3 regions of the Paenarthrobacter sp. TRD_SC_7 genome follow, and region 1 is predicted to be linked to each of the others. Evidence: predicted binding sites of a transcription regulator. Region 1 holds the regulator's gene; each other region holds the start of a gene.
The links. Region 1 encodes Rex, which represses fermentation and respiration genes when NADH is low (regulators of the CRP and FNR family bind a similar motif). Its sites were predicted from a motif close to CTTGTGAANNNNTTCACAAG; they were not measured.
Positions count from the first base shown of each region.

Region 1 (10,427 bases):
TTACGGTCTGTCCATTAAAGAGAGTGCCCTTGAGCGCCACGGGGGCTGAACGGTCTGCCTTGGCGAACTCCGTCACCGAACCATCGCCGGCCACATAGTTCTTGTTGTCGCCGGCCTTGGCTTGCTTGGCAAGGGAGTCTTCCTGGGCGCACGCGGACAGGCCCATGGTCAGTCCTGCGAAAAGGACACCACCGGCGGTCAGCACGCCGCGGCGCGAAAGATTGTTGTCCATGCTTCTATGCTCCCGGGGTGCTCGCCGCGCCGGGAAGCAGGACGGCAGCAGGCTCGGTGTACTCGACGCGCACGATCTTGCCGTCGTCGTCGAGGGTCAGGGATGTCAGGGATGTCAGGGTGCACTCGCGCTTGCGGGGATCGTGCGCCAGGCGCCGGCCCTCGGCAGTCAACCGGGTGGACCAAATGGGAAGTTGATGGCTGACCAGAATGGCTTCGGCGCCGTCGCCGCCCAGTTCAATGGCCTTCACACGCGCATCTTCAACCGCAGCCAGCACGCGGGCTGCCTGCTCCTTGTACGGCTCGCCCCAGGAAGGCCGCAGTGGATTCCTGAAGTAGAACCAGTGCTTGGGCTTGAGGAACTCGCTCTTGGTGGGGTGGAGTCCTTCGAAGTGGTTCTCTGCTTCGATGATGCGCGGTTCGGTGGTGATCTCCAGGTTCAGCGCCTCGGCCGTGGGCATGGCCGTTTCCTGGGCGCGGGTCAGCGGCGACGCTACCAAATGCACGATCTTGGCGCCTCGGCTGGCGCGGGCCGCAAAGTGGTCCGCCAGCATCCGGGCCATCTCCCGGCCACGTTCGGAGAGGTGGAATTCCGGCAGTCGGCCATAGAGGACGGCGTCCGGATTGTGGACCTCGCCATGGCGAAGCAGATGGACAGTTGCTTGGGGCATGTTTACCAGTTTCTCAAAGAAGCGGGGCGATCCGAAATCTTCTACCGCTAGTAGAACTCAAAGTTTTCCCGAAATGTTCCACGGAGTTGGAATAAAAGATGCATATGCATGTTTATACTGGATACGAAGCTCGGTTGACGCTTCAAGCAATGAGCTCGACCAGGCAAGCAAGAAGTACCTACCACTCGATATAGGAGCAACACCATGATGACCCTCCCCGCTTCCGTCACCACCGGCACCTGGACCCTCGACGCCTCCCACAGCGAGATCGGCTTCACCGTCCGCCACGCAGGCATCAGCAAGGTCCGCGGCCAATTCAAAGATGCTGCTGCCACCCTGGAAGTTGGCGAAACGCTGACCGATTCCAAGGTCACCGCCACCATCCAGACCGCCAGCTTCGACTCCGGCGACGTCAACCGCGACGGCCACGTCAAGGGCGAAGACTTCTTCGACGTGGAGAAGTTCCCGGAAATCACCTTCGTGTCCCGCCACGTCAAGGCCAACGGAAACAGCTTCGACCTCGTGGGCGATCTCACAATCAAGGGAGTGACCAAGGAAGTTGCCATCGAAACCGAATTCAACGGCGTTGCCGTGGACCCCTTCGGCAACACCCGCGCCGGCGTCTCCGGCGAAACCACCATCAGCCGCAAGGAATTCGGCCTCACCTGGAACGCCGTCCTCGAAGCCGGTGGCGTACTGGTCAGCGACAAGGTTGTCATCAACCTTGAGCTTGCCTTCATCGCACCGGCTGCCGCATAGTTCCCCTGCTCTCGGAGAACGGCGCCCCGCACAGTCCACGCTGTGGGGGCGCCGTTTCGCATTTAGCGAAGTCGCCCCGCAATTGTTCGGCGAACAGCCTGTATTAGCTGCGAGTTAGCGCCGTTTTTCCTATGCATCCTTCAACCCGCGGTCTAAAGTGATGCCATGAGTACCCCAGACGAAACACCACAGCCTCAGCAGCCCGGCTCCCAGCCTCCGCAGCCCGGCAATGTTCCTCCTGCGGGTCACCAGCCTCCGCAGGGCTACCAACCGCCCCCGGGTTACCAGCCGCCGTCGCAACCGGGCCAATACTCACAGCCCGGACCGCCTCAGCCAGGACCCGGCCAGCCCGCCTCCGGGCAGCCTGGTTTCCACTTCGAGATGCCCACTGACGGACCGCGTAGTTTCAACGACGTCATGCCACAGGGCGGCTTCTCGGGAATGTTCAAAACCCAAGGCCTGCCAACGGAGCTGAAGGTTTCCTACTTCATCTGGGTGATCTCCGGACTTCTGGGCTTGCTGTTTGGCCTCATTGCGTTCTTTGCCGTGATCGCCGCCTTCGCGTTTGCTCCGGGCTTCGCTGCCATCGCACTGATCCTTCTTTTGCTCACTTTGGCCGTCGCCGCCGCGCAAGTGATCCTTGCCATGAAGATGAAGGAAGGCAAAGAGTGGGCTCGCCTGGCTTTGACCATCTTGGCCGGCGTTTCCCTGCTGCTGGCAATCTTCGGAGCGGCAAGTGGTGGTGGTTCGGGAATGGGCCTGGGCGGCAACTGGTTCGGCTTCCTGGTGAGCGCAGTCGCCGTCGTGCTGATGTGGATGCCGAATTCGCAGCTCTGGTTCAAAGCCGTGAAGGGCCACGCATAGCGCTGAGTGAACTGCCGTCGTCGTGCGTTAACGGCGGGAACGCACGATGAAGGCCGCGGGCGGATCCTCCTGGATCCTCGCGGCCTTCATCATGAAGGCGTAAGCCGACATGATGATTTTTCCTGTGAGCCTGAAATACCTGCGTGTGATCATCTGCAGCGTCGGACCCGGGAGGTACGGTGGTAGCAGAACCACGCTGGGGGCAGGGTCATTTTGCTGATCCCGGCGGCCGCACCAGCAGTCGAACAAGCAAAGGAATGCCATGAGCAACCCGCCGTACCCGCCGTCAAACCCGGGCGACGCCAACCAGCCCGAGCAGCAGGGCTCCCAGCCCTCAGCTCCCCAGCCTTCTGCACCGCAGCCCCCGGCACCCCAGTACGGTCAGCCTGCCACGCCTCAGTACGGACAGCAGTCCCCTGCTGCTCCCCAATACGGACAGCCCGCAGCGCCCCAGTACGGGCAGCAGTCCCCTGCTGCTCCGCAGTATGGCCAGCAGGCCTCTCCGTATGGTCAGGTTCCCGGTGCTCCGCAGTACGGTCAGGACACCAACTGGCCGAGCCAGCAGCCCGGCCCCACCACCATTCCGCCGATGGTTAATTACGCGTTTTGGATGATTGTTGCAGCCGGAGTGCTCTCCGCCATCAGCTCGCTGCTCTTGGCCACAACAGGAGCCGATGCCTTCATCAATGTAATGAACCAGCAGGCCGCACAGCAGGGTACCGAGTTCCCTGCGGAATCAATTGAAGGCATGCGGGGCGCCATCGCAGTCGGCGCCGTTGTCGGTGCAATCGTGTCGTTGGGCCTCTACGCCTTGGTTGCTTTCCCCGTCCGGAAGGGCAAGAACTGGGCAAGGATCCTGGGCACGGTCTTCGCTGCCATCTCTGTCCTCGGCCTCACCGGCTTGTTTCAGTTCGGTGCCACCTACGGCATCATGCAGCTCATCGTGATCCTGCTCGGAGTTGCAGCGATCGTCATGCTGTACCTGCCGGCGTCGGCTCCGTACTTCCGTAAGGCGCAGCCTTTCGGAAACCCGTACCAGAACCCTTACGGCCGCTAAACACGCACGCTTCCAAGCACTAAAACGCGGGCGCGGACCCGGCGAAGGCTAAACAGCCTGGCCCGGTGTCTGCGCCCTTTGTGCATGGTAGGCCAGAATCTGGAGCTCGGTGGCCATGTCCACCTTGCGGAGGTTCACGTGCGGCGGGACCTGCAGCAGCACTGGGGCGAAACTCAGGATGCTCCGGATCCCCGCTGCGATCACGCGGTCGCACACAGCCTGGGCAACCGTTGCAGGTAGCGCCAGCACCACCATGTTAGTGTGGGTGCGCTCCAGGACACGCTCCAGCTCGGCGGAGTCACTGACCCGCAACCAGCCCACCTCGTTGCCGATCACCATGGGGTCAGCGTCGAAGATGGCAACCACGTCGAAACCCCGGGACTCGAAGCCGCCATACCGTGCGAGGGCTTTGCCGAGGTTACCGGCACCGACAATCGCGACCTTCCAGTCGTGGGTCAGGCCAAGGGCTGCCGCGATGTGACGGCTCAAGTACTGGACTTCATAGCCCACGCCGCGGGTCCCGTAGGAGCCCACATAGGAAAGGTCCTTTCGGAGCGTGGATGAGCTGACTCCCGAGGCCTCCGCCAGGGCTTCCGAGGAAACGCGTTCAACACCTTCGGCCAAGAGAGAGTTGAGCGCGCGCAAATAGAGAGTCATCCGGGCCACAGCCGCGGGCGGGATCTGCTTGGTGGCAGGTTCGTTGTCCCCGGTTGTTGCTTCCGGGGACGGTTCCAGCGCAGTCACGGTATTCTCCATTGCGTCGCTTTGTTGTTCCACTCTATGACCCCCGGCCGGACTCAACAAAAGCCATTACCAGCGGGTAACCCCTCAGCCCTCCAGGACTTTCTTCAGGGTGCGCGTGAGCCGTTCCTCGTCGATCTTCCAAAAATCCCGTTGAATGCCATCCACCAGCACCACGGGAATCTCCTCTGCGAAGCGCTCCTGCAGTCGGGGGTCGCCGTCGATCTTCTGTTCAGTCCACTGCACGCCAAGGCTTTTCGTGACACGCTCGACGGCGGCACGCGCCTCTGTGCAGAGGTGGCAGTCAGCTTTGGTGAGGAGAACGACGTCGGGAATAGCCATGTCTCAAAGGTAACCGCCCCAACCCTCTCTCACATCCCACGCAGTGCCGCGACACCGCCCGTGCGCCCTCAACGCGGGCCCCTTCGATTGACTAGACTCAAGGCATGCCCGAGGAGAAGAACGCCGCCGTGGTCGCAGATGCCTTGGTGCAGAAGCACAGTGTGCAGAAAGACATCGTGCGGAAGCACGCTGGCGAAGCCGCCTTCTTCGACGTCGACAATACGTTGATGAAGGGTGCAAGCCTCTTCCACGTGGCGCGGAAAATGTATGAACGCAAAGCGTTCACACTTTCCCAAGCCGCCGGATTCGCCTGGAAGCAGTTTAAGTTCGTCATGCGCGGCGAAAACATGGAAGACGTCCACTCTGTACGCGACTCCGCGCTGACCCTTGCTGCAGGCATCACCGTAGATGACATCAAGGCCTTGGGCGAAGAGGTCTATGACGAGATGATCGAGTCGCGGATCTGGCCGGGAACCAAGGCGCTGGCGGAACAGCACCTTCGGGTCGGCCGGAAGGTGTGGCTTGTAACGGCCACACCCATTGAGGTCGCCACTGTCATTTCCACCCGGCTCGGGCTGACCGGTGCCTTGGGCACTGTGGGAGAGGTGGACGAAGGCGTGTACACGGGGAAGCTCGTGGGCGACATCCTCCATGGGCCTGCAAAGGCAATCGCGGTCCAACTCGTGGCCGATCGCGAGGGACTGGATCTGGACCACTGCTGGGCCTACAGCGACTCCGCCAACGACATCCCGTTGCTCGCCATGGTGGGGCATCCCGTGGTCATCAACCCGGATGCGAAGCTTCGGCGGCACGCCCGTGAGAACAACTGGCCTGTTTACGATTTCCGCTCGGGACGCCGTGCGGCAACGCTGGGTCTCAAAGCCGCGACCGTCGGTGGAGCTGTGTATGGTTTGTGGCGCGGATTCTCAAAGTTCCGCGGCCCCCGGATCTAACCCTCGTTACCTTTTTCGTAGCCTGTTTCCTGGTGCAGGATATGGGTGTGCTGGTCTGCTGATCCTGGCATGGTTGAGTCCCTCTGTTGATCGATGATCTTGAGAGTGTTGTCACCGGGGTTGGTAGGTGCCGGGAGACCGCTGATAGGGGCAGGACAGTGTGATCGTCGTGCGTAACGTGGGTGCCGGGTCCTGACACCGTGGCAGGCCAGCTGGAAATGAGTCCGCTGAGTTGGAGGTGCCGAAGGTGATCAAGGACCATGACGCTGCAGAGATTTTCGTTGGCTTGGATGTGGGCAAGGGCGTCCATCACGCTGTTGCCTTGGACCGGGCCGGGAAGAAGCTGCTGGACAAGCGTTTACCGAACGATGAAGCCGGTATCCGGGACATCCTCGCCGGGTTAGCGCAGAACGGGCGGGTCCTGTTGGTCGTTGACCAGCCCGCGACGATCGGGGCGTTGCCGGTGGCTGTGGCCCAGGACGCGGGTGTGTTGGTCGGGTACCTGCCTGGGCTGGCGATGCGCCGGATCGCGGACCTGCATCCTGGAGAGGCGAAGACCGATGCCCGGGACGCGTTCATCATTGCCGAGGCCGCCAGGACGATGCCCCATACACTGCGCTCGGTCCGGTTAGCCGATGAGCAGCTCGCTGAACTGAGCATGCTTTGCGGGTTCGATGATGACTTGGCCAAACAGGCAACGGCGACCTCGAACCGGATCCGTGGGCTGCTCACCCAGATCCACCCCGCCCTGGAAAGGGTGCTGGGACCTTACATGGACCACCCCGCAGTCCATGATCTGCTGCGGACTTGGCCCACCCCCGAAGCGCTCCGCCACGCCGGCCGGCGCAAGATTGGGAACCGGCTCACTAAACTCGCGCCACGGATGGGCGAACGCCTGGCCGATGAGATCATCGAGGCCCTGGGCCAGCAAACAGTCATTGTTGTCGGCACGAACGCCGCGACCATCGTGCTGCCCCAACTCGCCACCATGCTGGCCGGTCTCCATGAAAGCCGCACCATGGTCCTGACCCAGGTCGAAGCTCTCGTGGAGGCCCACCCTCTTCACCCGGTCCTGATGTCCCTGCCGGCCGTGGGCATCAGGACCGCCGCACGAATCCTCACCGAAGTCGCCGGGAAAGACTTCCCCACCGCCGGGCACTTGGCCTCCTACGCAGGACTGGCCCCCGTGACCTGGCGATCCGGATCCTCCATCCGCGGGGACCACTCCTCCAGAAAAGGCAACAAAGTCCTCAAACGAACCCTGTTCCTCTCAGCCTTCGCAGCCCTCAAAGACCCACTCTCACGGGCCTACTACGACCGCAAACGAGCCGAAGGCAAACGCCACAACCAAGCACTCATCGCCCTCGCACGACGACGCTGCGACACCCTCTACGCAATGCTCCGCGACGGCACCCTCTACAAACCCCCGACACCCACAACCCCTTGACGAAAAACATAGGGGCACTCTCACATCCCTCGGGCTTCCGGCCATCGCTCTCTCACATCCCTCGGGCTTCCGGCCATCGCTCTCTCACATCCCTCGGGCTTCCGGCCATCGCTCTCTCACATCCCTCGGGCTTCCGGCCATCGCTCTCTCACATCCCTCGGGGGCCTCAACGAGCCTGTGGATAACTTCCGATGACCCAAGCGTTTCTGGGTGAGAATGCCGGTATGCAGAATGCCGCTCCCCTTCCTCCCCGCCTGACCGCTGCACCGTTCACTCTCGAGGAGGCCGAGGCTTCGGGCCTTAAACGGTCGCACCTATGGAATCGTGTCAAGATCGAGGGGGTTAGCCGAGGTGTTTATCGGCCTTCCGATTGGGATTTCGAGCTGTCGGCGGCTGCAAGATCGCTGTCAGCTGTAAGTCCGGGTGCCTGGATTTCCCATGTAACAGCTGCGAGGCTCCATGGTGCATGCCTTCCACCTTGGTTGTCGGATTCCAACGAATTGCACCTCAGCAAGCCGAGGCATCTCCCGTCAGTGCGGCGCAAAGGCGTGATCGGACACACGGTAGTAGCCTCCGACGACGAGATCGAGTATGTCCAAGGCATCTGGATGAGCACACGGTCGCGGACCTGGTTGGATCTCGCACGACGCCTGCCTGTACGCGACCTCGTCTGCATGGGTGACGAGCTCATCCGCAGACCCCGGCCGGCCTTCGAAGAACGCGACGCACCGTTCACCACGCTTGAGTTCCTTCGCAATTTGGTGGGCAGACACAAGAATCTGCAAGGCGTTGTTCGGGCTAGAGAAGCACTCGACCTCATGCGTGTTGGCGCCGATTCCGTGCCCGAGTCGCTGCTCCGCTTGGCGATGCTGGACGCCGGCATTCCCGAACCGGAGCTGCAGGTGCAACTCCGGCCGAACGATCCGTTCTCACCGTCCGCGGACTTGGGCTTCCGTGATCGGCGAGTAGCGCTACAGTACGACGGCGGTCATCACCTTGAGCAGGAACAGATATTTAGCGATCGGCGACGCGACAAGGCATTCGAAGCAGCAGGCTGGACAGTCCTCAAATTCGGAAAGGATGATCTGGCGGACAACTTTTCGTCAGCCACGCAGAAGATCAAGAGCGCCCTGCGATCAGCATGGCGGGATCCCGCGGTCAGGTCAGGCTTTTCACGAGGGACCTGAGAGAGCCTTGGGCTCAAACCCGAGGGACGTGAACGAGCGTTGGGCTCAACCCCGAGGGACGTGAGAGAGCGTTGGGATGCAAAAATGCCCGCCACCTCGAGAGGCGACGGGCATTCACGCTTGATGAAGTATCTCTACTTCTTATTGCGGCGCTGGTGGCGAGTTTTGCGAAGCAGCTTGCGGTGCTTCTTCTTGGCCATACGCTTGCGGCGCTTCTTAATAACTGAACCCACGAAAGTTCCTTACAAACTAGAAGTTCCTGTCTGTTGGAACAGATCCGCGGAAGCAGACAGTACAACTGACAGATTCTTACATTGACGTAAAACGTTCCTTAACAGAGTACCGCTTCAAAGGGGCACCCCATGACCACGGTCCGCGGGACGGACTCCGGCAAGCCTCAGGCGGTCTCGGATTGCCCGTCTACCACAGCACCTTTGAGGTACTGGGCAACAGCCTCTTCAGGAACCCGGAAGGAACGGCCGAACCTTACGGCGGGCATTTCCCCTGAGTGGACCAGGCGATACACGGTCATTTTGGAAACACGCAGGACGTCGGCCACTTCGGCCACCGTCATGAAACGCGCATTCGAGAAGTTAGTCTCCGCGGACATTTCCCTTATTCCTTTGCTCTCAGACAGTAGGACACCCCCAGTAGAACGGTGTGCCGATGCTGAGCCATCAAACAACCATGTGCTAGATACTCTAGAGGCTGATGGGGCCAATGTGAAAGAGCTTCCAGTAACTTGGGGACAACCTCCCGCCCGGCTTCCGGTTTACGCCGCAACCACCGCACGACGCTTCCGGGCCGACGCTGCCAGCTGTTCCAACACCGAGGCCGTGACATCCCACTCCATGCAAGCATCTGTGACGCTCTGGCCGTAAAGGAGCTCCTGTTCCCCCGCAAGCTGCTTGGCCACATCCAGGTTCTGCGCCCCTCCCGCCAGGAAGCTCTCCAGCATGATGCCGGCGATCGGCGAAGTCTCCCCCGCTTCGAGCTGGGCACCGATTTCCAAGGCAACCTCAGCCTGACGGTGATGGCTCTTGCCGCTGTTGGCATGGCTGGCGTCCACTATCAGGCGGGGGTTCAGTCCCTTGGCAGCGAGCTTCGAGGAAGCCGCCGCAACGTCCTCCTGGGAGTAGTTGGGTCCCTTGCGTCCGCCGCGCAGGATCACGTGCGTGTCGGGGTTGCCGGACGTTGCTACGAGAGCCGCGCGGCCGTCGTCGTCGATTCCCAGGAAGGCTTGCTCCGCGGCCGATGCGCCACACGCGTCGATGGCCACCTGGAGGTCGCCGTCGGTGCCGTTCTTGAAGCCGATGGGCATGGACAGGCCGGAGGCGAGCTGCCGGTGGATCTGGCTTTCGGTGGTGCGGGCGCCGATCGCGCCCCAGGAAACGAGGTCCGCCATGTACTGCGGGCTGATCGGCTCAAGGAACTCCGTGGCGGTGGGCAGGCCCAACGCGGTGACCTGCTTCAGGAACCCGCGGGCTGCGCGCAGTCCTGCAGCGATGTCGTGGCTGCCGTCCAGGTGGGGATCGTTGATGAGACCTTTCCAGCCAACGGTGGTGCGCGGCTTCTCGAAGTAGGTCCGCATCACGATCAGGAGGTCTTCCTTGTGCTTCTCCGCCTGGCTGACCAACCGGCGGGCGTATTCAAGGCCGGCCTTGGGATCGTGGATGGAGCACGGGCCAACGATCACCAGGAGGCGATCGTCCACTCCGTCCATGATGGCGCGGACCTGGTCACGGCCACGGTCGACGACGGCAGCTGAGCGGGCGTCCAGCGGCAACTTGGCGATGAGGTCCTGCGGAGCCGGAAGCGGCTCGAATCGGGCAACCCGCAGGTTGGAGGTGGCCGGCTGAGCGGCGGCTCCGGATTCAGCGGAGTCGAGCGATTCGGTGGGTTCTGCGGCGATGCTGGTCATTTCTGGGTCCTGTTCCGGGATGCGGAGCGGGCCCCTTTTCAGAACCCGCCGGATATGGCGAAGGGCAGAGAATAATCTCTGCCCTGTTGGCTCTGAAGGAAAGTTGGATGCGTGTCAGTTAGACGCGGGCCCCTCCAGAGCCAACGAAAAATACGCATACCAACGCTTAGTCATAGCCACACCATAACCGCGGTTCTTCACAGCAGGCAAATCGCGCCCATCAAGATGACAGCAGTTTGCGCAGGAACTGCAAC
Region 1 is NZ_CM149587.1:1,355,073-1,365,499, reverse strand. It holds gene AC0J5Z_RS06780 (TlpA family protein disulfide reductase) at 1-232, opposite strand, end outside; gene AC0J5Z_RS06775 (histidine phosphatase family protein) at 237-902, opposite strand; gene AC0J5Z_RS06770 (YceI family protein) at 1,110-1,661, shown strand; gene AC0J5Z_RS06765 (hypothetical protein) at 1,827-2,525, shown strand; gene AC0J5Z_RS06760 (hypothetical protein) at 2,788-3,582, shown strand; gene AC0J5Z_RS06755 (redox-sensing transcriptional repressor Rex) at 3,631-4,338, opposite strand; gene AC0J5Z_RS06750 (glutaredoxin family protein) at 4,411-4,665, opposite strand; gene AC0J5Z_RS06745 (HAD family hydrolase) at 4,770-5,618, shown strand; partial or broken gene AC0J5Z_RS06740 (IS110 family RNA-guided transposase) at 5,837-7,065, shown strand; gene AC0J5Z_RS06735 (DUF559 domain-containing protein) at 7,290-8,252, shown strand; gene AC0J5Z_RS06730 (30S ribosomal protein bS22) at 8,387-8,485, opposite strand; gene AC0J5Z_RS06725 (helix-turn-helix domain-containing protein) at 8,650-8,862, opposite strand; gene AC0J5Z_RS06720 (3-deoxy-7-phosphoheptulonate synthase) at 9,025-10,173, opposite strand; gene AC0J5Z_RS06715 (acetylxylan esterase) at 10,394-10,427, opposite strand, start outside.

Region 2 (10,427 bases), 1.1 Mb from region 1:
TCCGCTGTCCACCCGCGAGGCATTGCGGCTATTGCCGTCCGGCTGACGCGGAAGGCAGCAGAGTCTTCAGATAATGGGACGCATGCCGGATTCGTCCCGCACCCGGAACAAGCTCTTGGTCTTCGGATCAACAAAGATCAGGTAGATGGCGAACAGGAGGGCAATGAGGGCTGCAGCATAACGGGCCAGGATGAGGGCAAGTCCCAAGTCTTCGCTTTGAAGGTAAGGGAACACGTCCAACTGGTCCGAAATCGCGTAGACCATGAAGAACGAGACGATGAAGTAGAGGGCCTTGACCTGCCAGTCGTTGCGGATACCGGTCACAGCGAAAAGCGGTATCAGCCACACTACGTACCATGACTGAATCATCGGCGCCAGCAGGACAATGGCCGCAAAGGCCAAGGTAAGTCGGCGCATCAGGCGATCGTAGTCGCCTCGGAAAATCAGCCAAGCGACCGCTGCGACCATCAGGACCTTGCCGGCGTCGTAAACCCACTTCGCCAGGGCCCAGCCGTCCAGGCCAAAGGCGTTGAAGATCAGGGCAACAACCATTCCGATGAGACCGACAGGCGCGTACCAGATCCAAACGCTACCCGGAGCTGACAGGCCGTTGATCCAACCGAATCCGAAACCGTTGACGAGGCTCAAGGCATAGAGAAGCCCGAAGCTCAGAGCCGCTGTCAGGAACCAGTAAAGGAATTTGCGCGGCCACGAGGCGTCCTTACCGGCCCACAAAAGTCCAATGAAGGGGAGGAATACCACCGTAATCGGCTTGATCGAAATGGAGAGCGTGACCAGCACCAGTCCCGGAATGACACGGCGCGTTGCGCAGTAGTACAGGCCTGCCAGTGCCAGCCCAATCATCAAGGCGTCGTTGTGGACGCTGGCAATGAAGTTAGTGAGAAAGAGCGGGTTGGCCGCTGTTAGCCATAGTGCCCTGTGAGGATTCACACCGTGGAGTTCCGCCAGCTTCGGCACATAGATGATGCAGAGGATGACACCCACGGCGGCAACAAGCCGGAAAAGCATGATGCTTGCTTCGGGCTGCACGTTGGTCACCCACACTACAAACTGCTCAATCCACAAGAACAACTGACCGTAAGGAACTGGCGCTTCGGTCCACATCTTGTCCGCGCCCAGCTGGAAGTAGTTGGGCAGGGCCGAAATCCCGTTTTCGTAAGGATTGATGCCTTCGACCATCAACCGGCCCTGCCCAATGTAGGCGTAAACGTCCCTGCTGAAGAGGGGAACCGTGAACATCATGGGCAGGCCCCAGGCCACTACAGCCTGCAGGGTCGCTTTTCGGGCTTCCAGTCCCCACAGCCGGACACGTTGGCCCAGCCGAAGCCAGGCACGGACGAGCAACATGCCACCGATGGCCAGCAAAACTATGGACAGACCCACCCCAACCCCTTCGGTGCGCATCCAGATGAAGAGTGGAAGGCGCCGGAGTTCGGAGACCGGAGCAAGCCAACCAACGCCGAGAGAGCCGAACATCATAAACATCGAACCGATGAAGCCGGCGATCAATGGCGAACGTGCGTTATCTACCTCGCTGGCAACAGCGTCGGCTGACGGCGTTGCTGTCCCTGCCAACTGGGCGGCGGGTACTGGCACCGTCATGTGGTCGTCATCCAATCGTTCACCCGCTGTGTTCGGGTCAAAATTATGCGTCTGGGGGGGCCGTCGGCAACAGGAAGAAACGACACTGCCGCGCTCAAAAATCGTACCATCGGAGCACTTGGAAGCCACTGAGGGATAGGCTGGGCGCGTGCCTATTACTAATGAACGCATCGTCTGGATCGACTGCGAAATGACCGGCTTGGACCTCACGAACGACGCCTTGATCGAGGTCGCAGCGTTGGTGACGGATTCCGAGCTCAACATTCTGGGCGACGGTGTAGACGTCGTCATCAAGCCGGATGATGCCGCGCTGGAACAAATGAACGACTTCGTGCGGGACATGCACACCCGCTCCAAACTCCTGGACGAGCTCCCCCATGGGAAGACCATGGCCGAGGCGGAAGCCCTGGTCCTTGAATACATCGAGAAGTGGGTACCGGATCCCCGCAAGGCTCCCCTGGGCGGAAACTCTGTGGGCACAGACCGCATGTTCCTGGCCAGGGACATGCCCAACATCGTCGAGCACCTCCACTACCGCGTGATCGACGTCAGCACCATCAAAGAGCTCTCACGCCGCTGGTTCCCGCGTGCGTACTTCCAGTCCCCCGCCAAGCACGGAGGCCACCGCGCCTTGGGCGACATCAAGGACTCTATTGACGAACTCCGCTACTACCGCCAGGCCGTCTTCGTTCCAGCGCCAGGACCGGATACCGCCACGGCACAGCGCATTTCCAAGGACATCATTGCTACCGCAGAGGCCTTAGGATCCAGCGAAAGGGTGTGATCTGCACCATTTTTCGAGGTTTTTTCGCCAAAAACCGCAAAAGTGGACATTGCACCCCAAAACAGCAGGTAAGCTATTTGTCGTTGCCTTGAAGGAAAGCCGGTCAAACGGTTCAACCCAAAAAGGCACATGGTGGGCTTAGCTCAGTTGGCAGAGCGCCTGGTTGTGGTCCAGGAGGTCGCGGGTTCAACCCCCGTAGCTCACCCCACCGAGATTGGCTCCAGAGCCGGTTTCCACAAAGGCCGCACCGGTTATCCGGTGCGGCCTTTGCTTTTAACCTTGAAGCGGACCAAGGCCGCTTTCGGACTACAGCGCTAGACGAAGGAAAAACTGAGATGACCGTCCTGCCAGTCACTATTTGGGGCGAACCTGTCTTGCACCGCCGGGCAAGCGAAGTCGAAGTTTTCGACGACGAACTCCGCGCCTTGATCGCGGACATGTTCGAGACCAATGACGCCGCCAACGGGGTCGGGCTCGCCGCACCCCAGATCGGCGTGGGCAAGCGCCTCTTCGTCTACAAGTATGCGAACGACGACGACGTTCCGGAGCAGGGTGTGGTGGTTAACCCGGTCCTGACACTTTCCAAGGTCTCCGGCGCACTTCCGGATCCCGACGAGCACGTTGAAGGCTGCTTGTCCTTCCCTGGCGAGTACTACCCGTTACAGCGAGCTGAATGGACGCGGGTTCAGGGCTTTGATGGCGACGGCAAGCCCGTGGACTTCGAAGCCACAGGCTGGTTCGCCAGGATCCTGCAACACGAGTTCGACCACTTGGACGGCAAGCTGTACGTCAATCGCCTTGTAGACCGGTACTCAAAGAAGGCGCTGAAGCAGGCCAAGAAGAACGGTTGGGGCGTGCCCGGCCTGACCTGGATGCCTGGCGTCGATCCCGATCCGTTCGGGCACTGAGCCATGGCCGCCAGCCTTCACGCGGAGCTTTTCAAGCTCCTGGATATTACCGGCGAAGACGCCGTTGAGTGTGCGCACCTTCTGGACACACCTCCGGATGAGCCTGTTCTGCAGGCGTTGAACGCGATGCAGGAGAGGCTTAGGACATTTCCAACGGACAGCATTCCAGCCGACGGCACTCGCGAAGCGCACTGGATCGAAGCACTGCTCCGATTCGCCCCCTCAGTTCACGAATACCATCTTGAGCTCGGAATCAGCCCGGCGGTGTCGGCTGCTTCCTTGGCGGACATGGGTTTACAGCTCCGTATCAACCGTCGGGTCCACGGCCGTTTTGGGCTGGACACCTGGAGCTGGCTGACGTTGCACATGGCCGGCAATCTGTTCAGGCTGGGCCGGCTGCAGTTCCATCTGGTTCCGGCCGATGATCGTCGCTCAGACTGGGCTCTTGGCGTTCATATACCCGAAGATGGAGGCCTCTCCCCTACGTTGGTGGAGGCCAGCTTCGCCGAGGCCAGCTCTTTCTTCCCCCGATATTTTCCAGACAAGCCTGCCCGCAGAGCCACCTGCGATTCCTGGATGTTGGATCCGTACCTTGTGGAGCGCCTCCCGGACAGCAACATCGCGTCGTTTGCCCGGCGCTTCACGCTGGATCGGTGCACTGATGCCCCTACGGATGCCGTCTATTTCACGTTCAGGCAGCGGGGACTCCAGGACTTGGATAAGCTGCCACGGGAGACCTCACTCCAGCGTGTGGTCTTGGAGCGGATCGACGACGGCGGCACGTGGCAGCTGGGGCACGGTCACCTGGCTTTGTAAATGGTTTGCTGTTCCGGGCAGGACGACAAGACCCGCTTCATGGCGTCCTTTTCGGCTTGCGTAATCCAGAGCTGATAGGCCGCCTTCACGGAAACCTGCCGGGCGACGTAGTGGCAGCGGAAATTCTTGTTGGCCGGCAGCCACGTGGCTGCGTCACCTGCGCCTTTCTTGACGTTGGCGGGACCGTCAGCGGCGATCAGGTTCAGAGGATCGTTCGCGAACGTTTGCCGCTGCTGGACAGTGAGCTGCTGGGCGCCCTTCTGCCAAGCGTCGGCGAGGGCCACCACGTGATCGATTTGAACGGCGCCGCTGGTGTCCTGGCCTCTTCGGAAAGTCACTTGCGCCCCTGTATAGGGTTCATGAAAGCTGCCGCCAGCGACCTTGCACGATGAACCCTCCGTGAATTGGACCGCCGAGAGGTCCCTCCGCAGAATGTCGTTTCTGGTGTCGCACCCATTGCGGTCAGCGTCAGCCCAGGCTTGGCCGAAAGCGGCCCTGTCGTAGTCCGACTTCGCTGCCCGCCCTTTAACAGGGAGTCGCTCCAGGGCGTCGCTGGCCTTTTCAGGGGCTATCGGCGCCGCGCCGCGCAGGGGCTTCATCCAGTCAGGGTTGTAGACGGGGGCTTCGCTGGGGCCAGCTGCCCATGGTTCAGCGGCACTGAATTGTCCGGTGGTGAAAAACCACGAAAGCCCTGCCACGACGGTCGCCGCGGCCAGTCCAAGAATGGCCCACGCTTGACGTGACCTTCGCCGGGCGCGTTTGTAGGCAGACCAAGTGATACTCAAGGGACTCCGTCCAGTGGGGCAAGCAATGTCCTACGAGCGTAGGACAAGGCCCCGACAGTAAGAGCCGATTTCCACAGTGTGGAGGAGAAGTCACGCTGCGGCCATTGAGTGCCTCAGTGGTTCATTGCTCCCGCATTACGCGCTGGAGGTCCTCCGTTGCCAGCGCGAGGAGGCCACGCAGCTGGTCGACGCGCTGGTCTGTGACGTCACCGGCAGCGTTGCCTGCGATGGCTTGATCCAGCAGTTTCTGGGCTCGCTTGTGGTTGGCCTTTGCGACGTCCAGAGCGTGTTCCAGCGCGGTCTCATGTTCCAACGTTGATTCGTTTTCCATGAACCCATTTTGGTCAGGTTTCCCGGCTGATACCAGTGACTCAGCCGGGAAACCTGTGAATACTTCCGAGTGCCTAGGCGCCAGCCGTTTCAAGAATTGCGATGGGAGCAACGACGTCACGTGCGGGGAACGACGGCGGGTTCACGCCGGCCATTTCTTCCATCACGCGGACAACCTGGCAGGAGTAGCCGAACTCGTTGTCGTACCAGACGTACAGCACGAGGTTCTTGTCGTTGCAGATGGTGGCTAGGCCATCCACGATGCCTGCGCGGCGGGAGCCAACGAAGTCGGTGGAAACCACATCAGGAGAATCGATGTAGTCGATCTGCTTGCGAAGATCGGAGTGCAGTGACATTTCGCGCAGGAAGTCGTTGACTTCGTCACGCGTGGTGCCAGTCTCCAAGTTGAGGTTCAGGATGGCCATGGAGACATCCGGGGTGGGTACGCGGATGGCGTTGCCCGTGAGCTTGCCCTGCAACTCGGGCAGCGCCTTGGCGACGGCCTTGGCAGCGCCGGTCTCCGTAATGACCATGTTCAGAGCTGCGGAGCGGCCTCGGCGGTCACCCTTGTGGAAGTTGTCGATCAGGTTCTGGTCGTTGGTGAACGAGTGGACCGTTTCCACGTGGCCGTGGATGATTCCGAACTTGTCGTTGATAGCTTTCAGCACCGGCGTGATGGCATTGGTGGTGCAGGATGCTGCCGTGACGATCTTGTCATCATCGGAGATGTCCTTGTGGTTGATGCCATGGACGATGTTCTTGAGGTCGCCCTTGCCAGGTGCCGTCAGCAGGACACGGGCAACGCCCTTGCTCTGCAGGTGCTGGGAGAGGCCATCGGCGTCGCGCCAGCGGCCGGTGTTGTCCACTACCAGGGCGTCCTTGATGCCGTAGGCCGTGTAATCCACTGTCGCGGGGTTGTCCGAGTAGATGACCTGGACCTGCACGCCGTTGGCGGTGATGGTGTTGGCTTCCTCGTCCACACGGATGGTGCCCTCGAAGGAACCGTGCACGGAGTCGCGGCGCAGCAGGCTGGCACGCTTCACGAGGTCATTCTCAGCGCCCTTGCGAACCACGATTGCACGGAGCCGCAGGCCGTGTCCGCCACCAGCCTTTTCAATGAGGATACGGGCCAGGAGACGGCCAATGCGGCCAAAGCCGTAAAGCACGACGTCGGTGCTGGTCCGGTCGTCTGCGCCACGCTTTCCCACGATTTCGGCGAGCTCGGCACGCAGGTACTCATCCAGCGAGGCGCCGTTGCCTTCGGCCCGGAACTTCTCTGTCAAACGTGCGATATCAATGGCTGCTGCGCCGAGTTCCAGCTCGGACAGGGCGTTCAGCAGCGGTGCAGTCTCTTCGAGCAGCAGCTCGTGGTTGCTCATCCGGCGCGCAAAGCGGTGGGCCTTCAGGATGTTCATGGTGGACTTGTTGATCAGGCTCCGGCCATGGATGCTCGTGACCACGTTGTTTTCCCGGTACAACCGGCCGATCACCGGAATCATGGCCTCGGCGAGAGCCTCCCGGCCCATCCACTTATCAAGACAAGAATCTGACGTCTGGCTCACAGAACTACCTTCCTTGGGTCAACCACATACGTCCTCGTATGTAGATGGCAGCGGCCGCCCGGAGTAGTCCTGCGGCTCATGCGCCGGCGGGCTTCGGTCCACCCACAGCGCCTTGAACGAGAGCAAAGAAAATCCGCCGGCTGCGAACGCAGTCCCGGCGGCAGAACATCTACGTTCAGTAACCATTCTAGGGCGGAAGGAAGGGGTGAAGGCCGCCCCGCGGCGTGAAATCACTCACACGGCGGAAATCCGGGAGTAATAAATGGATGGGTCGACCGATACGCCGGGTTCTGTCATCCCCTGCCGTTACCGGAAAGGGAGTGGCGGCCATCCATCTACGAACGCCGTTGCCGACGCCCTCCAGCAGCCTACCCGGACACTCGGGCGAGCAGCCCTCAAGCGTGTCCTGTCTGGCCTTGCTCCGGGTGGGGTTTACCTAGCCTCCCCGGTCACCCAGGGAGCTGGTGGTCCCTTACACCACCGTTTCACCCTTACCTGCTGCGCCGCGATGCAAACATCACGACGCGCAGGCGGTCTGTTCTCTGTGGCACTGGCCTGCGGGTTACCCCGAGTGGGCGTTACCCACCACCCTGCTCTGCGGAGCCCGGACGTTCCTCGAGCCACTTTCGTGACGCGCGACCGCCTGGTCGACCCATCCGTCGTCCAGTCTACCGGCGTTGGGACCAGCCAAAGACCCCGGTAATATCGACGGGTGCTGATTCTGCTGCCGCCTTCCGAAGGCAAGACCCCCGCTGCCAACGGTCCCTCCATCACGTGGGAATCGCTCAGCTTCCCTGAGCTGAACCCTCACCGGGCAAAGGTACTCGAAGCGTTGGGCACAGTGAGCGCGCATGAGGATGCACTCGCGCTATTGGGGGTCGGCGCCTCGCTGCGGGGCGACGTCGAACGTAATACGCGGCTGCATGCAGAACCGGCCGCTCCCGCGCATCAAGTCTATTCAGGGGTTCTGTATGACGCCCTTGGCTACAACAGCATGACCCCGACGCAGCGCCGGAAGGCGAACGAATCCATCCTGGTGGTTTCCGCACTGTGGGGCGCCATCGGCTTTGGCGACCATGTGCCCGCCTACCGGTTGTACATGGGAACTGCACTGCCCGACGTCGGACGCCTCGCCTCCTACTGGAAGCCGCAGCTTAACGCCGCCCTCGCCTCACGTGCTGAAGGTGAGCTCCTGGTCGATTGCCGCTCCAGCACCTACGCCGCGGCCTGGGCTCCCCCGGCGACGCAAACAGTTAATGTCAACGTCTTCAACGAGGCGAACGGCAAGCGCACGGTTGTCAGCCACTTCGCCAAACACACCCGCGGGGAACTGGCGCGACACTTGCTCACCCGGCGTGGCAAGGCGCCGGCAACCCCGGATCAGCTCCTGAAGGCCGCGCGGGAAATCTGGAGAACAGAACTCGTTGAGGGAACGGCCCGAAAGCCGCACGCGCTCAACATCATCCTGTCCAACTGACTGTTCCTGCCCAGCTGAGGTTTGGGCTGCGTCAATTCCACTCCGCCGAACGGACCAGGATGACACCTGAGTCCGGGCAAAACACAATGTCGTCCTCTGCGGCTGCTTTGACTTCGGCAAGGTCGCCGGGGCTGAGCATCATGCCGGAGCCTTCGGATTTACCGTGGAACAGCCGGGCTGCACCGACTCCCCGCTTGGTAATGGTCTTCTCGTAGATGGCAAGCACTCCCGCGTCCAGGGATTCCGCGAAGGCGGCACGTTGCCCGCGGACCACCGTTTCTTCGGCAGCAATCTCAGCAATAGCCTCGTCCAGTTCAGCTCGGATGCTGCCGAACGCGCCTTGGATGTCGTCCACGATCGTCTGCTGGGCAGCCTGACGCTCCCGCAACGTATCCAGGCGCTCCAGGATTTCGAGCTCCACGTCTTCAAGGTCCGAACGGCGCTTGTTGAGTGAGGCAATGTCGCTCTGCAACGCCACCAGGTCCTTGGACAGGCCTGTGCCGCTGTTGAGCCGTGTCTCGTCGCGTTCAATGCGGGTGGCTACTTGCTCCACGTCGGCTTCCGCCCGGCGAAGTTCGGCCTCGGCATCATGCACGGCCACCTTTGCCGCGCCAAGCTCGCCGTTGGCAACGCTCAGCGCATCCGTGAGGTCGGTGATGCGTGGATCTGTTTCCAAAACCTTCCGGCGGCCGGCAAGCGACCTGAGCTTGGCATCCAGTCCCTGCAGTTCAAGCAATTTCAATTGTTCTGCCGGTGCTGCTTTCGCCACGCTTACCTCCGCTAATCGCCACCGGCCCTGGGGATCAGGTCCGGTCGGAACGCCACTATCTGTCAGGGCTGCCCGTATCTTTCTAGACTCTAGTCCCCGCCGGGAGTGAGTATGAAGTCCCAGGGATCGCTGTTGGTGCCGCTAACACGGATCTCGACGTCGTAGCCTTGGTCCGCGAGCACGTTCCCCAGCGCTTCGGCCGCCGCAGGCAGCCACAGCCACTCACTGGCAAAGTGCGAAACATCGATCAGGTAGGGCCGGCCATTGGTGGCACCTTCGCGAGCCTCCGACGCTGGATGATGACGCATGTCTGCCGTGACGTACACATCCGCATGGCTCGCCCGAACGGCGTCGAACAAACTGTCCCCCGCACCACCGCAGACGGCAACGCGCCGGACCAGGCCGTCTTTATCCCCTGCCACCCGGACGCCGCCGGCAACCGCAGGCAGCATTTCAAAGACGCGGGCTGCGAAATCACCAAGCGTCTCAAGGTCAGGAAGGTCTCCTACCCTGCCAATGCCTTCCTCCGGCAAGCCGTTGCTTGCAGCCGTCAACGGCGTAACGTTTTCCAATCCGAAGGCGTCAGCCAGGACGTCGGAAACTCCACCAACGGCTGAATCACCGTTGGTGTGCACGGTCAGCAGGCCCGTCCCGGCCTCTATCAACCGGTGGACAGCAAGGCCCTTCGCAGACGTGGCTGCCACAGAGTTCACCCCTTTGAGAAGCAGGGGATGGTGGGTGATGAGCAGTTCTGCTCCCCACTCCACGGCCTCATCGATCACGGCCAGCGTGGGATCCACGGCAAAAAGAACTTTGGTGACGGGGACATTGGGTCGGCCGACAACAAGGCCCACCTCATCCCAGTCTTCAGCCAGGGACTCCGGCCAGAGTTCCTCGACAGCCAGCAACACCTGACCGAGCGTAGGATCACCGCTGGCGTCAACTGCTTCGTCTTCTTCGACGGAATCCGCATCAGAAATGTCGGTGTTCACTGCTTCCATGCTCTTATTCTTCCCTACTGCGCCCGATCAGGTAGTTACCGCACCCGCAGCACCTCCCTGGTGCCGTAATTCTCCCGTAAGGTGAAGCGGGAATCATCAGGCCATCCGATCCATTGAAGAGAACATGAAAACTTTCGTACTTGGCGGCGGCTGCTTCTGGTGCCTTGATGCCGTTTACCAGAAAACCCGCGGCGTTAGCTCGGTTGTATCCGGTTACACCGGCGGCCACGTCCGCAATCCTGACTACTACCAGGTGTGCTCCGGAACTACCGGTCATGCTGAAGTTGTCTCGGTGACATTCGATGAAACTGTTGTTCCGGAGGAAGTCATCCTGGACATGTTCTTCGCCCTCCACGACCCCACCACGTTGAA
Region 2 is NZ_CM149587.1:2,455,007-2,465,433, reverse strand. It holds gene AC0J5Z_RS12070 (DNA alkylation repair protein) at 1-46, shown strand, start outside; gene mptB (polyprenol phosphomannose-dependent alpha 1,6 mannosyltransferase MptB) at 67-1,623, opposite strand; gene orn (oligoribonuclease) at 1,772-2,407, shown strand; tRNA gene AC0J5Z_RS12055 (tRNA-His) at 2,540-2,615, shown strand; gene def (peptide deformylase) at 2,743-3,315, shown strand; gene AC0J5Z_RS12045 (acyltransferase domain-containing protein) at 3,319-4,131, shown strand; gene AC0J5Z_RS12040 (HNH endonuclease family protein) at 4,116-4,916, opposite strand; gene AC0J5Z_RS12035 (hypothetical protein) at 5,038-5,247, opposite strand; gene AC0J5Z_RS12030 (glyceraldehyde-3-phosphate dehydrogenase) at 5,321-6,808, opposite strand; RNA gene rnpB (RNase P RNA component class A) at 7,072-7,463, opposite strand; gene AC0J5Z_RS12020 (YaaA family protein) at 7,521-8,285, shown strand; gene AC0J5Z_RS12015 (zinc ribbon domain-containing protein) at 8,317-9,054, opposite strand; gene AC0J5Z_RS12010 (Nif3-like dinuclear metal center hexameric protein) at 9,144-10,055, opposite strand; gene msrA (peptide-methionine (S)-S-oxide reductase MsrA) at 10,180-10,427, shown strand, end outside.
Region 2: the regulator Rex is predicted to act here: its motif matches at 7,030-7,049, upstream of AC0J5Z_RS12030 (glyceraldehyde-3-phosphate dehydrogenase).

Region 3 (10,427 bases), 1.7 Mb from region 1:
TGCGGGAGCGAAGACCGCCCGCGGACCCGGCACCCCGTCATCCGAACCTGCGGCATTCAGCTCGGCTGCGTATGCCGCCCCTGTCGATTGCGGAAGATCTACCAGCACCACCGAAGCCCCGGCGTCGAACAAGCGCTGCGCGGTAGCGGCCCCTAGCCCTGATGCCCCGCCGGTTACCAGCGCGACTGTGCCCTTGATGTCCATTCATCCTCCTTGATGCAGACCCAAATCCGTTAATGCATGTTAACTGGAATTGTGGGCAAGCGCACACTCCCCGCCCCGATAGGCTAATTCCATGTCCAGCCAGATCGAGCCAGCCGGGAAGCCGGCCCCCTCCACAGACGCCACCGAATGGGCATCGCGCGCCAACCTTGCGGCCCGATCAGTGACCCGAAGCTTCGGCAGGCGGCTGTTCTTCCTGCCAGGTACCCACATCGGCGCGGTGAGCCTGCCCAGCAACGCCGTCAGGAACGTTTCCGGCCCTTGGCACTACTGGTGGCAAGCGCACTACGTCGACTGCTTGGTGGATGCGGGCCGCCGCGAACTCGCGAGCAAAACAAAGTTCGACGGCGACTCCCGCCCGAGCGCGGGTCGGCTCGCTTCGCGGCTGGTCACCACCATCCGGTTACGGAATTTGCTGCGCTTCGTCAACGACTACTACGACGACATGGCGTGGCTGGCACTCGCCACGCTGCGCTTGGAAAAGCTGGCGGAGGAGACCAAGAAACCTGGTCGGCGGCGCAACGCGTATGTCCGCAAGAGCCTGACGTTGCAGTTCGATTCAGCGTCAACAGAAGACTTTGGTGGCGGCACCTTTTGGAGCACCAAACGGGACTTCAAAAACACCCCCGCCACAGCTCCCGTGGCACTTTATTACGCCCGGACCGACCACTCAGAGCGCGCACAGAAGTTGGTGGACTGGCTCAACAGCAAGCTCCTCCACCCGGAACGTGGCGTGTATCAGGACGGGGTTCGGATCAGTCAGGGCAAGGTGGTGGTGGATGAGGCCATTTACACCTACAACCAAGGCCCGGTCCTGGGTGCGCTGCTGGAACTGGGCGGTGATGAGAATCTGCGGCGGGCAGTCCTGCTTGTGGACGCCGTAAAACGCGAGCTGACGCTTCCCGGCACGCAGGTCATCCGCGGTGACGGCACGGGTGACGGCGGCCTCTTTACCGGCATCCTGCTTCGCTATCTCGCGCTGGCAGCCCGGGACTCGAGGCTTCCGGCCACAACGCGGGAAACGGCCAAGTCCTTGGTTCGCAGCACAGCCGAAGCATTCTGGGCCGGCCGCCGCGAGGATCCGAACCAGGCCAAGGGCCGCAAGGGAACTCCAGCCATCGTGTTCTCTTTCGACCCCCAGCGACCGGCGGGCGAAACATATCCTGTGGGGGCCGCCGTCGAGCTTTCCACGCAGCTTCAAGCCTGGATGGCGCTGGAAGCTGCGGCAACGCTCTAGCTGCCGCTGGAAGCGGGACGCTTTCTTTGTGGGTACGGGGCCTCGTGCCGGGCAAGCATCTCCACGAAACCGGCGATCTTGCGCGCCCGGGTGTCTGCCCGCTTGACCCCGTTGGTGCGGTGAATGAGGGCGAAGCGGTTCTGCGACGTGAGGCAGTCGAACATTGCCTGGGCCTCCGGGACTGCTGCGATGGCTGCCGCGAGGTCATCCGGGACCACGGAATCCGCTGGTCCGGCGTAGGCGGCTTCCCAGCGTCCATCAGCTTTCGCGGCCTCGACGGCGGCACGTCCGGCCTCGGTCATCTTGCCCTCGGATTCCAGCCGGGCAATGTGCCCTACATTCCGCGCTGACCAGATGCTCTTGCGTCCACGGGGCGTCATTCGCTGGAAGTAGCTTTCGGCGTCGCGGCTCCTCGCTTGGCCGTCGATCCAGCCAAAGCACAGGGCCTCGTCCAAGGCGGCGTCGTAGTCCAACTCCGTGACGTTGCCGCCCTTCTTGTGCAGGATCAGCCACACACCGGGGCTCTCCGCGGCATGCTCCGAAAGCCAAGCGCGCCACGCGGCGCCGTCTGCGACAAGCAGTTCCTCAAGTTCAATGGGCATGGGTTTATTCTGCTGTGAAACGCACGGTCCCTGACAAGGCCACGCGGCATAGGCTGGGAGCGGACACCCGTACCGCCAGGATGCAGCCCAGGAGGACCAATGTTGCGAGCCCGCCCCATCCACTACACGTCGCACCCCGAGCAATGGGCCACGCTGCTGCAAGCGCTTGGTTTGGTGAAGACGGTGGACGACGGCGACTGGCAGGAGTTCGACGCCGGTTCGGGTCGCCTCGCGTTGGGCCGGCTGGAGCACGGCCACCCGTTGGACGGATCCACGATTTTTGGCGTCGAAGTGGGGAACCCGGAGGAATTCGCACGCCGCACCGAGGACGACGGCACCCAGGCAGAAGTGCAGGAATCACCCGACGGAACAACTGTGCGAATCTCCACCGAGGACGGCTTCGAGTTCTTCGCGTTCCCCGCGCGGCCTGCAGCGGATGGCACGTGGGCATCCTCAACCGATGCCGACCCAGCAGTCACGGTGGTAGCCACCTGGATCAGCCCCTTTGTGGGCCTGGCGGCCAACGACCTCCGGAACATCGGCGCCCGGCCGCGGGCGGAGGACGACGAGTCGGCCACGTTCACCACCAAGAACGGTGGAATCCTTCAGGTCATCCACGGCGCGGACGCCACCAACGGGGATCTCGCGTTTGAGTACGACGGCGATCTGGAACCCTTGCTGGCGCGCCTCAAGACAGCGGACGTTGAGGCCAGAATCAGCGAAAACGTCCTGTACGCCGCTAACCCGGATGCTGTGAGTGGAGCAGCCCCGGCGTCCATTGTGGTGGACAAAGCTCCGGCGGAATCGATCCTCGACTCGTAATGCCGCCGAGAGCGTAACCGCGTGACCACCGGGACGTTGCCACAGAACTTCGGCTGGTGATGGGGTAGAACTTAACCATGAGCGTACGTACACCCGACCCGTATCCAGGCTGGCTTTCAGATGAAGACCTCTTCGAAGCCCGCGGCCGTCTCCCCATGGTCTACGTGGAGGCCGTTCCGGTCAGGCTGGATCCGCTCGGGTACGTGAATGAGGTGGGCACGCTCCTGCAGGGCGATGCCGATGGCAACATGGTCCGCTACCTCGTCTCCGGCCGCGTTCTCTACCGCGAGACCATCCGCGCGGCGCTCCTGCGGCACATGGAAAAGGACCTCGGTCCTCTGGCATTCCCGCAGTTGCCCATCAGCCCGGTCCCCTTCACGGTGGCAGAATACTTCCCGGCCCCGTCCCAGACCGGCTTCACGGATGACCGCCAGCACGCCGTTTCGCTGGCCTACATCATTCCTGTGACCGGCGAATGCGAACCCCGCCAGGACGCCTTGGAACTCACATGGATGACGCCGCAAGAGGTGCTGAGCGAGAACGTCCAGCAGGAATTCGACGGCGGCCGCGGGAACCTCGTCCGGCAGGCTCTGGCTTTCTCGGGCATCGTTCTCTAGCGGGTCCCGGCCCCTGCACCAACTGGTCTTTGTAGACTGGACGGCGGACCCCACGAGAACCAAAGGACTTCCGATGACTCACAGCCCAGCCACACAGCAGTACAGAGAAAAGCAGGCTGGGGACCTGCAGCCCGGAGATTTTGTGTTCCCGCCTGGCGACGGGCCAGCCGAGCAAATCGCCACCATCGAGGTGGAGAATGACGATTACGGCGTGGCCGCGCTGCTGCTGGTGACAATGGTCGACGGCGCCACGGTACGGATCGCCGTTGGGTCCAGTGTTCCTGTGGGCGACGGAGTTCCGGCTGGCTCTGGTGCGGACGCTTCAGCAACCATTGCGACCCCGAACTCAAGCACGCCCGAGCCGAGCACCCCCGACTCAAGCACCCCCGAGCCAAGCACCCCCGTGGAAGCCGCCTCCGAGGCTCCCGCTGGACCCGCCGTCGTCGTGCCTCCGCGCCCCGAAACGCCGCCGACGTACACCGGACCGAGCGCCGAAGAACTCGCCCTCATCCCCGAGCCCGACGGCACACCGGAAGCCGTAGTGCGGGCCGCGGCCGCCAACCACAAGGGCAAGAACGGCGTGCAGGTGCTGGCGGACCGGCTTGCCAAGGGCATCAACACCAAGTCCGGAAGCTGCTTGCGGGACCTCAGCGACCTCGCGTTCGATCTGTGCATCGTCCTGCGCGATCCGGACCATGCTTTGGCGGTCGCGGACCTGTTGAATGTGCTGCCGTTTGACGGCAACCTGGACCGGTGGGCATCGATCGAGCGCGCGTTGGCATTGTCCAGTTTCATCTGCCGCGAAGCCGGGCAGACGGAACGCGCCGCAGTCTACGAGAAGCTGCTGCGCGCTCCCGAGTCCCAGGAAGAGGACCCGTTCAAAGCTCGCATCAATGCCCGGGTCCGGCAGCGTTCACTCAACGAACCCAATCTGTACGACAAGGAAATCTTCCGCGCGATCGACAACGGCAACCACGAGGCCGAGCGTGAATGGCGATTCCTGCGCCTTGAAGCACTGATGTTCCTCCGCGCCCATGGTGGGTCCAAGACCATTGATGAGGAAGAGCTGGCCCGCCGGATCGGCAACGAACTGGAGTCGGTGCGCGCCTAACGCCTTTTCGGGAAATTCAAGGCCTGTTCTGTGGACGCGAACGGCGGTAGATTCGGGGCCATGACGAACAATCTGAGCGTTGTGATTAATGCCGACGCGCAGCAGGTTTGGACAATGCTGCGTGAACCGTCGTTGGTGGCCCAATGGCATGGCTGGGAAGCCGACGATCTCACCGACGAAATCAAACAGATCTACTTCAACACGGACGTTGTGGAAGGGCCCGATCACACCAGCCTGACCGTCAATGGCGGTGATGTCTTTGAGCTCCACCCCGTCTCAGGGGGCACGGAAGTGAGGGTCACCAGGGCCGCGCTGGATCACAATTCCGAATGGGCTGAGTGGGACGAGGACATCACCCAGGGCTGGCTCACGTTCCTGCACCAGCTGCGTTTCGCACTGGAACGGCACCCCCACGGACAGCGGCGAACGCACTTCATCTCCCTCCCGGGCAAAGGCGGTCCTGCCATTGAGAAGCTGGGCCTGGGAGATTTGCCGCCCGTTGGGGAGGAATACTCGCTCACGCTTGCCACCGGCGAGAAGATCTCCGGCAAGGTCTGGTTCAAGAGCCGGCACCAAGTAGGCCTCACCGTCCACAGCTACGCCGAGCACGGAGACGGACTGCTGATCGTCGCGGAGCAGCTGCCGATTCCGGAGAAAAGGCCCGACGGCGGCTCCATGGTGATTGCCTCCACTTACGATTTGGGGGCCCACACGCTGGCGGACATCCGCTCCTCGTGGGACAACTGGAAGGCTGAGAACTACGGTTCGTAGGAGTTTATCGGCAGGTTACTCCCGGTAAAGCTGGCACACTTGGTAGCGTGCCAGCTTCCGTTCCTTCTTCCGCGCCTGTATCCGCTTACGCTCCTGCTTCTGCTCCTGCACTGCCTGAGTTGCCGGGTTTGTCCCACCGGCAATCCGAGTTCTCGTTTTCGGTGGGCAAGCGCCTGACTGAAACGTGTTCGCCGTCGGATGCTCAGGTTGATGCCAACGGCGGCGCTTTCCTGGGCCGCACCGGGACCATCAGCACGCCGCACGGAACCATCCAGACGCCCGCGTTTATCGCCGTCGGAACCAAGGCAACCGTTAAAGCCGTGTTGCCCGAGTCGATCGTCGAGCTCGGTGCGCAGGCTGTGCTGGCCAACGCCTACCACCTGTACCTGCAGCCAGGACCTGAAATCCTCGACGCCGCGGGCGGGCTGGGCTCGTTCATGAACTGGTCCGGGCCGACGTTCACCGACTCCGGCGGATTCCAGGTGATGAGCCTGGGCTCGGGGTTCAAGAAGGTCATCGACATGAAGAACGTGGACAGCTCCGGTCCGGATGACGCCGTGGCTCCGGGCAAAGAACGGCTGGCCCACATTGACGACGACGGTGTCTGGTTCAAGTCGCACCTCAACGGGGACAGGCACCGCTTCTCCCCCGAAATCTCCATGCAGGTCCAGCACCAGATCGGCGCGGACATCATGTTCGCCTTCGACGAGCTCACCACGCTGCAGAACTCGCGGGCGTACCAGGAGGAATCCCTTGAGCGCACCCGGCTGTGGGCTTTGCGGTGCCTGGAGGAGCACGCTTCGTTGACTTCTTCCCGCGTGGGCAAGCCGTATCAGGCGTTGTTCGGCGTGATCCAGGGCGCGCAGTACGAGGATCTTCGCCGCAAAGCCTGCCAGGACTTGGGCGCCATGCCCTTTGATGGGTACGGGATCGGTGGTGCCCTGGAGAAGGAAAATCTGGGCACAATTGTGCGCTGGTGCAACGAGGAACTTCCCGAAGACAAGCCGCGGCACCTGCTCGGCATCTCGGAACCGGACGACATCTTCACGGCCATCGAGAACGGCGCCGACACATTCGACTGCGTCTCCCCCACCCGCGTGGCCCGGAACTCGGCGTTCTACACCCCGTACGGCCGGTTCAACCTGTCCGGGGCTAAGTACAAAACCGATTTCGGGCCGCTGCAGGACGGCTGCGACTGCTACACCTGCGTGAACTATTCACGGGCCTACATCCACCACCTGTTCAAGGCCAAGGAAATGCTCTCTGCAACCCTGATCTCCATTCACAACGAACGCTTCGTGGTGAAGATGGTGGACGATGCGCGCCTGGCGATCGAATCCGGGGACTTCTTCGAGTTCAAGGCGGAGACGCTGGGGCGGTACTACTCGTAGGCGCTGAGATCGCCGGAAGCGTGCGTGAGCGTGCGTGAGCGTGCGGAAACTTCCGGCGAACCCGGCCGGAGCCTACGCTGCGGCTATTCCGTAGCTCGGCTCGCGCTTCTTGATCCAGCCGACCACCAGCACAGTGATCGGGACGAACAGGAACTCCACGGCGGTCTTGTAGACGAAGCCAACCAGGGCGTAGTTCAGGAACGAGCCGAAGTCCGTGATGCCGATGACCGACGCCGCGATGCTGCAGAAGATCAGGGTGTCCACGAATTCCCCCACCACGGACGAGCCCATCAGGCGCGCCCACAGGGACTTCTCGCCGGTGCGGGCCTTCATCTTCACGAGGATCCACGAGTTGATGGTCTGACCTGCCAGGAAGGCAAGGAGTGAACCAAGGACGATCAGCGGCACGGGCCCAAGGGCGCCCTCGATGGCTGCCTGCTTGGCGGTGCTGTAGTCGTCATTGAAACCGGGCAACACGATGATGATCCAGTAGCAGAGGGATGCAAAGACCGAGAGTGCGAACGAGGTGATGATGGCCTTGCGCGCCACTTTGAAGCCGTACACCTCGCTCATCACGTCGCCCAGGATGTAGGCGATGGGGAACAGGAAGAACCCGCCGTCAGTCAGGATTGGCCCGAGTGCGACGCCCTTGGAAGCGCCGATGTTGGACAGGATCAGCACCACGGCCATGATGGCCAGCATGATGCCGAAATACGGGGAGCCGATCGAAGCGAAGCGCGGAGCGGGCTTGCTCAAAGTACTGGAGCCTGAGGGCGAGGGCATGGGTCATCCATTTCGTAGTGGTTCGCGCAGGCTCCTTGGTGAGGGAACCCCGCTGTATTAGCACTGTGGTTGGTGGGGCATCCGGCCCGGCACCGGTTCCATTCTCCCACTTGCCCACGATCTCTCACATCCCAAGCCGTTTCCAGCGACGCCCTCTCTCTCATCTTTTCCCCTCTCCCGCCCTTTTGAACACGTTCAGAAACCATGGCATACTCATTCTTGAACACGTTCAAAACTTCCCCTGAGGAGCACGCATGGCCGCAAAGAGTGAGCAGACCCGCCAGCTGGTGGCCGACGTCGCACTGAAGATGTTCCGTGAGGTTGGCTTCGAGAAGACGACCATGCGCGCCATCGCCCAAGAGGCCGGCGTCTCCGTGGGAAATGCCTACTACTACTTCGCGTCCAAAGACGAGCTCGTCCAGGAGCTCTACGTCCAGGTGCAGGATGAGCACGCCGTGGTCGCGGCACAGGCCCTCGAAGGCGTCCACGATCTCGCAGGGCGCCTGAAAGCAGTGCTGCACACCGGCGTCGATGTCATGTCTCCGTACCACCAGTTCGGGTCCGACTTCATCGCCACGGCGATTCGGCCGACGTCGCCCGTCAACCCGTTCGGCGAGGCGTCCACCGCCGCCCGCGAGGCGTCGCTCGCGATCTTCCGTTCCGCCGTTGAAGGTTCCTCGCCGGCCGTCGCGAAGAAGCTGCGCGGGGATCTGCCCGAGCTGCTGTGGCTGGCGTACATGGGTGTCGCGCTGTTCTGGGTTTACGACCGGTCCGAGGGCCAACGCCGCACACGAAAGCTGATCGACGGTGCTGCTCCGCTGGTGGCACGCGGCCTGTCGCTGGCGAAAATCCCCGGCGTGAGCAAAGTGTTCGACGACGTCCTGGGACTCGTGCGCAGCGTCAAGGAAGATTCATGAGCCCGCGGACGGTGGTGATTGCCGGTGCTACCGGCTTCATTGGCAGCTACTTCCAGCGGCGGTTTGTTGCCGACGGCTGGCAGGTCCGGACAGTTGGGCGGGACCCTTCGGCTGACGCGCAATGGAACGACGACGGCGCCATCACCAAAGTGCTGGACGGTGCCGAACTGCTGGTGAACCTCGCCGGACGCTCCGTGAATTGCCGATACGACCAGCGGCACCGGCGGGAGATTCTGGACTCCCGGGTGTTGACGACGCGAACGTTGGGCGGCGCCATGGCGGCGTGTGCCGAACCGCCAAGAACATGGATCAACTCGAGCACCGGAACAATTTACCGGCACGCCGAGGACCATCCGCAGTCCGAGGACTCAGGCGAATTGGGCAGCGGGTTCTCCGTCGACGTAGCCCGTGCATGGGAGGAAGAGCTGGCGGCTGCCATCGTGCCCGATACTCGCAAGGTGCCGCTTCGCATCTCCATTGTGTTGGGGGCAGGCGGTGTCATGAGTCCTCTTCGGAACCTTGCCCGGCTCGGTTTGGGTGGGCACATGGGACCGGGAACTCAGAAGTTCAGCTGGATCCATGTGGAGGACTTGTACCGGACGGTGGCGTTCGTCCATGAGCAGCTTGGTCTTACCGGACCGGTGAACGCGGCGTCACCCTACCCCGTGGACAACCGCGAGCTGATGTCATTGGTTCGGCAAAGCATGGGTATCCCGTTTGGCATCCCGACGCCTACTTGGCTACTCGAGGCCGGCGCTGTCCTCATCCGGACACAGACCGAGCTCGTGCTGAAGAGCCGGTGGGTGGAGCCCCGGAAGTTGCTCGACTCGGGGTTCGCGTTTGAATACCCCTCGCTGGCCGGTGCGCTCAACCAGATCGCCGACGGCCAACCCAATCGCGCTCTCACATAATCGCCCTTTCAGCCGATCCCTCTGTCACATAACTCGGAGGTAGTCATGAGTCAGGACCCGTGGTCAGTCGGGGATGAGGACGCGCTGGCAGCAAGGAGCCCGTCCAGGGAGTGGCGATACGGGCCCTCTGACCAGGTAGTGCTGGGTTGGAAGGGTCTGGTTGTGGGGATTGTCGTCGCTGACGTAGTGTTCTTCGTCTCCTGGACTATCCCCTCGTGGAGCTCAAACCCAAGCCATGCCAGCTATGCCCTGACCATGATGGCGATGGTCATAGGGCTTATCCCTATCGGCGCAGTCGGAGTAGCAGTGGCATGGCCCTTGGAAAGGGCACTCCGACGCGTACGCAACCAGTGGGTACATGTCGCGGCGTTCTTCGCATCGGGGGCACTCATATGCATCCCGTTTGGGGGATTCTGGAGCCCAACAGCGTGGGCCTATCCCTTGTCGATCGCCTTCGCAGCAGGAATCGGCCGGCTCTCCGTGTGGAGACTGGTGCGAATCAACCACACGGGCGAGCCGATATAGCGGGGAACATCTCTCTCGTAGTCGGCATAGGACTGGCCGAACCTCTCCCGGAGCACGGCTTCTTCCCACAGCGCGCCTAAATGTTCCACCAACATTCCAGCAGGCAGAGTCACAAGAGCCCAGGCAGAACCTCTGGCCACAGCCACCCCAGCGTGAATCAGCCACCATCCCAGATACATCGGGTGGCGGCTCACGGCATAGGGTCCGCTGGTCACGAGGTCCTCGGGGTGGCCCAGCGCAAAGCTACCTGCCGTCTTACGTCGGCGCTCCGAGACTGCCCAAGCGGTGATCCCTGCCCCAACCAGAGCCAAGCCCGCACCGGCCGCTGCACGCCTGACACTCCTCCCAGGGTCGGAAACCGGATGCAGACGATCGAGGACGACATCCAGCACCAAACCAACAACCTGCCCTGGTGGCAGCGGAACACTGGCTGCTTCCCGCCTCAAGACGCGGGCTGTTCGTCGAACTGCACCCATGCCAAGAAGATAACTCCGGCCGTTCAGGAAAGCCACAGCGGA
Region 3 is NZ_CM149587.1:4,267,215-4,277,641, forward strand. It holds gene AC0J5Z_RS20215 (SDR family NAD(P)-dependent oxidoreductase) at 1-204, opposite strand, end outside; gene AC0J5Z_RS20220 (glycoside hydrolase family 76 protein) at 296-1,459, shown strand; gene AC0J5Z_RS20225 (YdeI/OmpD-associated family protein) at 1,456-2,061, opposite strand; gene AC0J5Z_RS20230 (hypothetical protein) at 2,161-2,883, shown strand; gene AC0J5Z_RS20235 (NUDIX hydrolase family protein) at 2,961-3,500, shown strand; gene AC0J5Z_RS20240 (DUF6707 family protein) at 3,574-4,611, shown strand; gene AC0J5Z_RS20245 (SRPBCC family protein) at 4,672-5,382, shown strand; gene tgt (tRNA guanosine(34) transglycosylase Tgt) at 5,502-6,773, shown strand; gene AC0J5Z_RS20255 (queuosine precursor transporter) at 6,846-7,556, opposite strand; gene AC0J5Z_RS20260 (TetR/AcrR family transcriptional regulator) at 7,811-8,473, shown strand; gene AC0J5Z_RS20265 (TIGR01777 family oxidoreductase) at 8,470-9,384, shown strand; gene AC0J5Z_RS20270 (hypothetical protein) at 9,430-9,909, shown strand; gene AC0J5Z_RS20275 (methyltransferase family protein) at 9,819-10,385, opposite strand.
Region 3: the regulator Rex is predicted to act here: its motif matches at 7,739-7,758, upstream of AC0J5Z_RS20255 (queuosine precursor transporter).